DNA from 2 places in the Streptomyces sp. NPDC001401 genome. Region 2 is predicted to be linked to the other one. Evidence: riboswitches for the same ligand, from Rfam matches in the RefSeq annotation. Region 2 holds a riboswitch; the other holds the start of a gene.
The links. A riboswitch is a leader RNA that binds a small molecule or an ion and turns the genes downstream of it on or off. The one in region 2 is predicted to bind S-adenosylmethionine.
Positions count from the first base shown of each region.

Region 1: linked by a shared signal. The riboswitch ahead of ACFY10_RS02410 (aminotransferase class V-fold PLP-dependent enzyme) and the one ahead of ACFY10_RS21510 (putative leader peptide) in region 2 are both predicted to bind S-adenosylmethionine.

Region 1 covers NZ_JBIAWI010000001.1:513,142-517,853, reverse strand. Annotated here, with positions in the region: gene ACFY10_RS02420 (cytochrome bc complex cytochrome b subunit) at 1-265, shown strand, start outside; gene trpD (anthranilate phosphoribosyltransferase) at 422-1,486, shown strand; SAM riboswitch class IV at 1,558-1,674, shown strand; gene ACFY10_RS02410 (aminotransferase class V-fold PLP-dependent enzyme) at 1,839-3,200, shown strand; gene ACFY10_RS02405 (Lrp/AsnC family transcriptional regulator) at 3,325-3,606, opposite strand; gene ACFY10_RS02400 (rhomboid family intramembrane serine protease) at 3,603-4,337, opposite strand; gene ACFY10_RS02395 (hypothetical protein) at 4,503-4,712, shown strand, end outside.
Region 2 covers NZ_JBIAWI010000006.1:61,740-66,451, reverse strand. Annotated here, with positions in the region: gene ACFY10_RS21530 (cupin domain-containing protein) at 1-384, shown strand, start outside; gene ACFY10_RS21525 (hypothetical protein) at 532-903, opposite strand; gene ACFY10_RS21520 (four-helix bundle copper-binding protein) at 1,177-1,539, shown strand; gene ACFY10_RS21515 (hypothetical protein) at 1,633-2,022, opposite strand; SAM riboswitch class IV at 2,117-2,230, shown strand; gene ACFY10_RS21510 (putative leader peptide) at 2,264-2,380, shown strand; gene ACFY10_RS21505 (ABC transporter substrate-binding protein) at 2,617-4,233, shown strand; gene ACFY10_RS21500 (ABC transporter permease) at 4,237-4,712, shown strand, end outside.

The sequences.
Region 1 (4,712 bases), on a different contig from region 2:
CATCAAGCGCCTGCCGCACGGTGAGTTCATCGAGGTCCACGAGCCGCTCAGCCAGGACGCGCTGCACACGCTCACGGCGCACGAGCAGTACAAGCCGGCCGAGATCGGCCCGACGGTCGACGAGAACGGCGTCGAGCGCAAGGTCAAGGGCTCCGAGCGGCTGCGCGCCAAGCTCAGCGAGGCGTACTTCGGCGAGGAGGCCCAGATTCCGAAGCCGACCGTCGAGGAGTACAAGGAGATCACGAGCGGCCACGGCCACCACTGATCGCTGCGGCTCGCCACAGCCACGGTAGAAGGGCCCCGTCCGGTGTTCGGACGGGGCCCTTCGCCTTGCCTTCGGGCTGGATAGGGTGGGTGTCGGAACTCTTCGACGAGTTCACATGCTTCTTCACACTCTTCTACGACACCCAGGAGCGGCCTTATGAGCGCTGTGACCCCCGCTGGAGGCGACACCGCGGCGGGCCGTTCCTGGCCCGAGGTACTGAACGCGCTGCTGTCCGGCCGCGACCAGAGCGCCGACGCGACGGCCTGGGCGATGGACCGGATCATGCGCGGCGAGGCGACGGACGCCCAGATCGCGGGCTTCGTGGTCGCCCTGCGGGCCAAGGGCGAGACCGTCGAGGAGATCACCGGCGTGGTCCGCGCGATGTACGAGCACGCCAATGTGATCGAGGTGTCGGGCCGCACCGTCGACATCGTCGGCACGGGCGGCGACGGCGCGAAGACGGTGAACATCTCCACGATGTCGGCGATCGTGGTGGCCGGAACCGGCGCCAAGGTCGTCAAGCACGGCAACCGCGCGGCCTCGTCGGCGTCGGGCGCCTCGGACGTCCTGGAGAAGCTCGGCGTCAACCTCGACCTCACGCCGAAGCGGGTGGCCGAGGTCGCGGAGGAGGCGGGCATCACCTTCTGCTTCGCGGTCAAGTTCCACCCGGCGCTGCGCCATGTCGCCGCCGCTCGCGGCCAGTTGGGCATCCGGACGGTCTTCAACGCCCTCGGCCCGCTGACCAACCCGGCGAAGGTGAAGGCACAGGCAGTCGGTGTAGCCGACCCGCGCATCGCGCCGATGATCGCGGGCGTCCTGGCCGAACGAGGCAACTCCTCCCTCGTCTTCCGCGGCGACGACGGCCTGGACGAGCTGACGACGACGGCCACCTCCCACGTCTGGATCGTGCGCGACGGCAAGGTCACCGAGGAGTCGTTCGACCCCCGCGACGTCGGCCTCGAGCTGGTCCCGGTGGAGGCCCTGCGCGGTGCCGACCCGTCGTACAACGCGGAGGTCGCCCGCCGCCTCCTCGACGGCGAGACCGGCCCCGTACGTGACGCCGTACTGCTGAACTCGGCGGCTGCGCTCGTGGCTCTCGACCCGGGCCCCGGGACGCTGGCCGAGCAGATCCGGGCCGGCATGGACAAGGCGGCGGAGTCGATCGACTCCGGCGCGGCCAAGCGGGCGCTGGAGCGCTGGGTGGCGGCCAGCAACGCGTAGCAGAGGACCGCGGTCCCGTAGTTCGGACACGAGTTGCGGGACCGCGATCACTTCACGTACGTTCCTTTCCAGGTCATGAGTGACAGTCATGAGGCCCCGGCCGACTGTCCGGCAACCCTCCGTCCGTGGCGGGGTGCCCCGGGTGAAGACCAGGCCGTAGGCAGCGAGGTCTACGGCAAGCGCGGGCCCCTCGAAAGACACCAGGGGTCCTGGTCATCGAGGGAGCCTTCTGTGAGCAAGCGAATGCGATAGGGCGCCGAGCCCCGCCTCCGCATACCCCCTTCACCTTCTCCCGTGCCGTCGACGCACCGTCCGGTACGGCGATTCCGCTTACCCCTCACAGGAGTTCGCCATGTCTGTCTCCACCGCTGCCGTCGCCACCGCCATTTGTGCCCCGCTGCCCGTTCTGGGCCGGGATGTCACCGTCCCGCTCGTCACGGGCGGCGAAGTCACCTACGCCGCGCTCGACTACGCGGCCAGCGCCCCCGCCCTGCAGCGCGTCTGGGACGACGTGGCGGCCTACGCCCCGTACTACGGCAGCGTCCACCGCGGCGCCGGCTACCTCTCGCAGCTCTCCACCGACCTGTTCGAGAACGCCCGCAAGACGGTCGCCGAGTTCCTGGACTGCCGCACCGACGACCAGCTGATCTTCACCCGCTCGACGACGGACTCCCTAAACCTCCTCGCGCAGGCCCTCCCTGCCGACTGCCAGGTCTTCGTCTTCGAGACCGAGCACCACGCGAGCCTGCTGCCCTGGAAGGACGCCCGGGTCACCTACCTCAACGCCCCGCGCACCCCGGCGCAGGCGGTGGAGACCCTGGAGAAGGCCCTCGCCGACCGCGACCCGTACGGCCCGGCCCTGGTCTGTGTCACCGGCGCCTCGAACGTCACCGGCGAGCTGTGGCCGGTCCGCGAGCTGGCCGCCGCGGCCCACGCGCACGGCGCCCGCATCGTCCTGGACGCCGCCCAGCTCGCCCCGCACCACCCGGTCTCCGTGCAGGACCTCGACGTCGACTGGGTCGCCTTCTCCGGCCACAAGCTGTACGCCCCGTTCGGCTCCGGCGTGCTGGCCGGCCGTGCCGACTGGCTGCAGGCCGCCGACCCCTACCTCGCGGGCGGCGGCGCCAGCCGCAAGGTCACGCGGCGCGAGGACGGGGGAGTGGACGTGGAGTGGCACGAGAGCGCGGCCCGCCACGAGGCCGGCTCCCCGAACGTGATCGGCGCCTACTCCATCGCGTCGGCCTGCAAGGCGCTCACCGAGGCCGGCTTCGACACCCTCGTCGCCCGCGAGCAGCACCTGATCGACACCGTCCGGGCGGGCCTCGCCGAGGTGCCCGAGGTGCGGGTCCTCTCGCTCTTCGGCGACGACGCCCCCCGGGTCGGCGTGATCTCCTTCGTCGTCGAGGGCTGGAACAGCTCCCACTTCGCCGCGGCCCTCTCCGCCGAGTACGGCATCGGCGTCCGCGACGGCCTCTTCTGCGCCCACCCCCTCGTCCGCACCCTCCTGGGCAGCGACCCGCAGACCCAGGGCGAGTGCGGCGCCCCCGAGGCCGCCCCCGGCGAGAAGTCCCTCAACGCGATCCGCGTCAGCTTCGGAGCAGGGACGCCGGACGAGCACGTCGAGCGCTTCGTCAACGCGGTGAAGGAGCTCGTGCGCAGCGGCGCGAAGTGGCAGTACCGCACGGAGGACGGCCGCTGCGTCCCCGCGGTCTGAGTAGCTGCCCCTTCTTCAGGGGCGCGGGGCTGTATCGACATGCGGCTCCGCCGCGTGGGCGCGACCAGCCACAACGGACCGGTTGCCGCAAACGCTCCGCGCCCCGCAAACGCCTAGGCGCCGATCACGAATCCAGCCCAATGGCAAACGCAGCCTCGAGGTCATGCTGCGAGTACGTCCGGAAAGCGACATGCGTGTCCGTCGCCTCGACCCCGGGGATCTTGCTGATACTGCCGGGAATCACGTCAGCAAGATCCTCGTGCTGCTTCACCCGCACCATGGCGATCAGGTCATACGTACCGGTGACGGAAAAGACTTCACTCACGCTCTCCAGCGAAGCGATCCGCTCCGCGATCTCGGGGATCCGGTCCACGCTGGTCTTGATGAGGACGATCGCGGTGATCACGGCTGGTTCTCTCCCTCGGGGGCCGGAGCTGGGGCGGATCTCACTCTAGTCGTACGGCCGAATCGGACCCAGGCGTAGACGAAGCCCAGGCCGAAGCCCACCAGGTGGGCCAGATAGGCCACCCCCGGTCCCGTCGCCGCATGCCCGGCCGCCAGCCACTGCAGGGCCGCCCAGAAGGGCAGCACGATCCATGCGGGGAAGCGCAGGGGGAGGAAGAACAGGAACGGCAGAAGGCTGGTCACCCTGGCCCCGGGGAACAGGTACAGGAAAGCGCCCAGTACCGCCGAGATCGCCCCGGAGGCGCCGACCAGGGACTGCTGGGACGTCGAATTGGCCGCCGCGTACCCCAGCAGCGCGAGGTAGCCGCAGCCGACGTAGAAGAGCGTGAACTGGACGCGGCCCATCCGTTCCTCGGTCATCACCCCGAAGACGTAGAGGAAGAGCATGTTGCCGAGCAGGTGCACCCAGCTGCCATGGACGAACAGGGCCGTGGCGGGGGTCAGGGCGGCCCTGGGGGAGCCCTGGAACAGCTCGGCCGGGACCACGCCCCAGCGGTGGAAATAGGCGCGCTGGGCGGCGAGCAGCGTGTCGCCGGAGCCGTGGACCGGATTGAGACCCGCCGCCGGGCCGGTCACGAAGAGCAGGCAGCACAGGGTGATCAGCGTGTATGTCATGGGCGCCGAAGGGCGCCGGATCGCTCTGCCGACGGTCGCGCTCCACTTGCCGATCATGAACACAGAGCATGACGTAACGGGACGCAGTCGCACAGACCGCCTCGCCGCCGTGGACGGGCGGGCGGCGAGTCCGCACCAGGCCGTAGGGTTACGAGCCACACGGCCCGGGAAGCTGGGGCGTCACTGACAATAGAAGGCCTAGAAGGAAAGAGCACAGGCACGATGACGGTTCCCCTGCCGACCGCCACGACGCGGTGGCGCTGCACCCTCTGCGGCAACCTCACGCGTTTCGACGTGACCCGCTCGTCGAAGGTCGTCGAGTACGTCCACCTCGATCTGGCCGGTGAGCCCAAGGTCGAGGAGCGCGAGGTGGTCAGTGAGACCATCGAGTCGGTGCGCTGCCGGTGGTGCAACGCGGTGGATCAGGTGGAA
Region 2 (4,712 bases):
CCCGAATCCGAGTTCCACCGTCCCCCGGCACCCTGGCGGCGGCCGCCCGGCGCGCCCGCCGGCGTGTGGGAGCAGATGCTGGCCGTGGATCCCGAGACGGGAGACGCCACCGTGCTCCAGCGGTACGAACCCGGGACGGACACCAGCCCGCAGGGCGCCGCCCGACACGACTTCTTCGAGGAGGTGTACATCCTCGACGGCTCCCTCACCGACCTGCGCCTCGGCGAGACGTTCACCGCGGGGATGTACGCGTACCGGCACCCGGGGATGGAGCACGGGCCGTGGACGAGCCCGGAGGGCGTGATGATGTTCGTGATCCGCAGCCATACGTCCAGCCGGGGCAGCCGCGGCCACGACGGCGTCGCCTCCCCCGACGCGCCCTAGCCGTCCGCGACGGCACCGGCCTCGACGCGCTGCTCAACGCCCGTGGCCATTCCCACGCGGCGGCGGTGTGCTCGCTGTCGGCAGGTCGCGCCGCAGTAACGCGCGCGGCCGCCGGTGGCCCGGGCATCGAGCCGGGCCCCGCACTCCTCACACCGTGGCGCCGCGTGCAGCGTGCAGCGTGCAGCGTCCCGGGACTGTCACGACAACCCCGCCCTTCCGTGACCGGTGCGGAATTCCGCAGACCCTCCAGTGCCAGGTGCACCATGCGAGTGCCGCCGGTCCGGTCGCGGTGAGCGGCCCGTATCGTTCCGCACCCGACAGTGAGCGCGGCGACATCGTCCGCGCGTCACACGCGTGCTTGCGCCCGTACGACGTCTCGACGACCTCGAGGAGGAAGCCGAAGAACGCCGGCACAGGGGCAGTTCGGGCAGCCCATCGTGCGGCGTCCACCAAGTCGTCGACCTGCTGGACGAGTACGGCCTCCAGCAGGATCTCCTTGCTGGGGAAGTGCCGGTACACGGTGCCGGCGCCGACCCCGGCCTGCCCTGCGATCGCGCCGAGCGAGACGTCGAGGCCGTGCTAGTCGATGTCACCCACTCCGGGGGATCGACCGCGAGTGGTGAGTCGATCACTCGCCTGGGCCAGCCTGTGACGCGGTCCACGCCGGGTCCGGGCACTTCGGGCAAAAACGCACGGAATGCTCCCGCCCGCCTCGTGGCAAGCGGGCACGAGAGGAAGTAGAACGAGGGGCAAGGGACCCGCCCCGGGCCCCCTCACCCCCCAGGAGGAGCCATGACCCAGACCGGCCCCATGACCGCCATGAGCAAGGAGATGCAGGACTGCGTCGAGGCGTGCATGTCCTGCCACGCCGTGTGCGAGGAGACCATGAGCGCCTGCATGCAGATGGGCGGCGCGCCCTCGATGCAGATCATGCGCGCGGTCATGGACTGCTCCGAGATGACCCGGATGTGCGCGGACATGATGATGCGCCGCTCACCCATGTCGGCCGAGATGTGCGCGATGTGCGCCAAGGCGTGCGACATGTGCGCCGAGGCGTGTATGTCCATGCCGGACGACCCGATGATGATGCGCTGCGCGGAGGCGTGTCGCCGCACCGCCGAGATGTGCCGCGCGATGTCGGGCGCCACGATGTGAGCCCTGCCTGATCGGCGTCGAGGGCACCCGCAGCCAGGTGCCCTCGACGCCGACAGCTGATGCTGTGACCGCGGGAGCGCACAGCCCGTTCGCTCAGTCGACCGGCGTGGCGGCGAGCGGTGGCAGATCCAGGTGGTCGCACAGGGTGCTGCCCCGGTACTCGGTGCGGAGGACACCCCGGCTCTGGAGTTCCGGGAGCGGCGCGCCGGCGAAGGTGACGAGGGCGAAGCCGGCGTGCTCGGCGAAGACGGCCGCCTCACGCACCGCCCGTGCGGTCGGGGTCACTTGGGCGGCGGGGTGGGCGCCGCCGTCGGCCTCCAGGGCGAGGTGCACACCGGGCAGCCGGTGTGGCGGTCCGTCATGGGGAGTTCCTCCGGTGGACGGCTCGGATGCAGGTGTGTGGTCAGGGGTAGGGGGCGGCCGGTCGCCACGGACCGGGAGATCGGCGGCGCGGGCGGCGAGGGCGCCCTCCGTGTCAGCCACACATCCCGGCACGTGAGACGGCCCCGCTCTCTCGAACAGGGCCCCCCGATTCCGGCATTGACGTACGACAAGACCGCTCCGTAGCATCGCGATCGGCATTGAGTGTCAGCGTCAAGCCCTGGCTCGCTGACCGGCAACCCTCCCGCGCGGTGGGGTGCTCCAGGTGAAAGCCCGGCGGGGTCATCGACGACTCCCGCAAGCGCGTGGCCCCGCAACCGGGGCCGGAGATGGGGGGACCGGCATGCGGCACTGCGGTGACCTGCCCGCCTCCTTCGCCGACGCCACGGCGTTCTCCCGGCTCTCGCGCCGACGCCACATCGATCTGAAGCGCTCGACCAGCTGCTTCTGTCAGGCCTGACGAGCCCGGTCGGCGCCGGCTGACGTCCGTCACCGGCCACAGCTGCATCGCGCCTCTCCCGTTGCCGCCTCTCGCGGTGTCCTCCCCCTGACCCCCTGTCTGTACAGCGCACCCCGTTCCCGGTGTCGATCCGGCCGGGGCCGCACGCCCATGCACGGCCGTGCCTCGCACGGCACCCCGTGCCTGGTGACACGAGTAGGAGAAACCCCTCCGTGACAGCACTTCCGGATTCCAGACTGTCCCGACCGTCTTTCCGCACCTCTCGATGGGCATCCCTGGCCGCCCTTCTGACCACCAGTGTTCTGCTGACCGCCTGCGGTTCGAGTGGCGAAGGCTCCGGCAGCGGAAGCGGCCAACCGAAGTCCGGCGGCACTTTGACCTTCGCGGTGGGGTCCGACGCCGGCTGCGTGGACCCGCAGCAGGTCGGCAGCAACGAGAGCATCTACTCGGTGCGCCAGACCGTGGACTCCCTGACCGACCAGGACCCCAAGACCGGCAAGATCGTGCCGTGGCTGGCCAAGAGCTGGGACATCGAAGCCAAGGCAACGACGTTCACCTTCCACCTGCGGTCGGGCGTCACCTTCAGCGACGGCTCGAAGCTGACCGCGCAGGTGGTCAAGGACAACTTCGACGCGGTGCCGAAGCTCGGCCCCCTGGGCGTCCTCGCGCAGGGCTTCCTGAGCGGGGTCAAGAGCACCACCGTGGTCGACCCGCTCACCGTCAAGGTGGTCTTCAAGCAGCCCAACGCCCAGTTCCTGCAAGCGACTTCGACCCACTCGCTGGGTATCGAGTCGTCGGCGAGCGTGAAGAAGACCCCGCAGCAGAAGTGCAGCAACGGCGTGATCGGTTCCGGGCCGTTCGTGCTGAAGCAGTATGTGCAGAACCAGTCGATCACTCTGGCCAAGCGCACCGGCTACGCCTGGGGCTCCTCGCTGCGGTCCAAGAAGGGCGAGGCCTACCTGGACAAGCTGGTGTTCAAGGTCGTGCCCGAGGCGGGAGTGCGGGCCGGCAGTCTCCAGTCCGGGCAGGTCGACGCGATCAGCAGCGTCGGCAAGGCCAACGAGGCGGCACTGAAGGGTGGTCAGGTCACCCTCCTGCGCCGGGCCAACCCCGGCGTGGTGTTCGGCCTCGGGCTCAACAACTCGCGGCCGCTGCTGAAGGACGCGAAGGTGCGCCAGGCGATCGTGGCGGCCGTCGACCGGAAGCAGATCGCCGACACCGTGTTCCCGACCGGCACCCAGCCGGCGACCAGCGTCCTGGCGCACACCACGCCCGACTACACCGATCTCTCCTCGGACCTCGCCTTCGACGCGGCCAAGGCCAAGTCCCTGCTGGACGCGGCCGGTTGGAAGGCGGGCAGCGGCGGTATCCGCGCCAAGAGCGGCAACAAGCTGAGCCTGACCATCACCTGGTTCCCCAACGCGGCCACCAACCAGCCCGCACTGGAGCTGGTCCAGCAGCAGCTGAAGGCCGTCGGGATCGATGTGGTGCTCAGGCAGCGCCAGGTCAGCGAGTTCGCCACCACGCTCCAGCGCGGTGACTACGACGTGGTGTGGGGCAACGTGACCCGCTCCGACCCGGACATCCTGCGCAGCTCCTTCTCCTCCCAGCTGGCCAACTTCTACCGGCTGCCTGCCAGTTCCCTGGATACGGCGCTGTCCGGGCAGGCCGCGACCACGGACACCGCGAAGCGCGCGCAGCTGGTGGCCGAGGCGCAGAAGCTGATCGTGCAGAACGCGTACAACGTGCCGGTGGTGGAGCTCCAGACCCAGTTGGCCGTGTCGAAGAAGGTGCACAGCCTCGACTTCGACTCGGGCAGCCGCATCCAGCTGCACGACACCTGGATCGGCTAGCGCATGCGCCGCTATGTGATCAAACGGCTGGCGCAGGCGGTCGGCGTGCTGTGGGCGGCGTACACGGTGTCGTTCCTGGTGCTGGACTTCCTGCCCGGCGACCCGGTCTCCGCGATGGCCGGTGCCGGGATGGACTCGGGGGACGTCGACCCGGCCCGGCTCGCCGCGCTGCGGCACGAGTACGGCTTCGACAAGCCGGTGCTGGTGCAGTACGCCGACTATCTCGGCCGGGCGGTACGTGGGGACTTCGGCAACGCGGTCTCCACGGGCCGCCCCGTGACCTCCACGCTGGCCGACGCGCTGCCGCAGACACTCCAACTCACTGGTGCCGCACTGCTGTTGGCGGTGCTGCTCGGCGGCGCTCTCGCGGTGGTGGCGACGTACACCTCGCAGCGGTGGCTGCGGCAGCTGCTGCTGTCGCTGCCCCCGCTGGGGGTGTCGGTCCCGACGTTCTGGGTGGGGCTGTTGCTCGTCGAGGC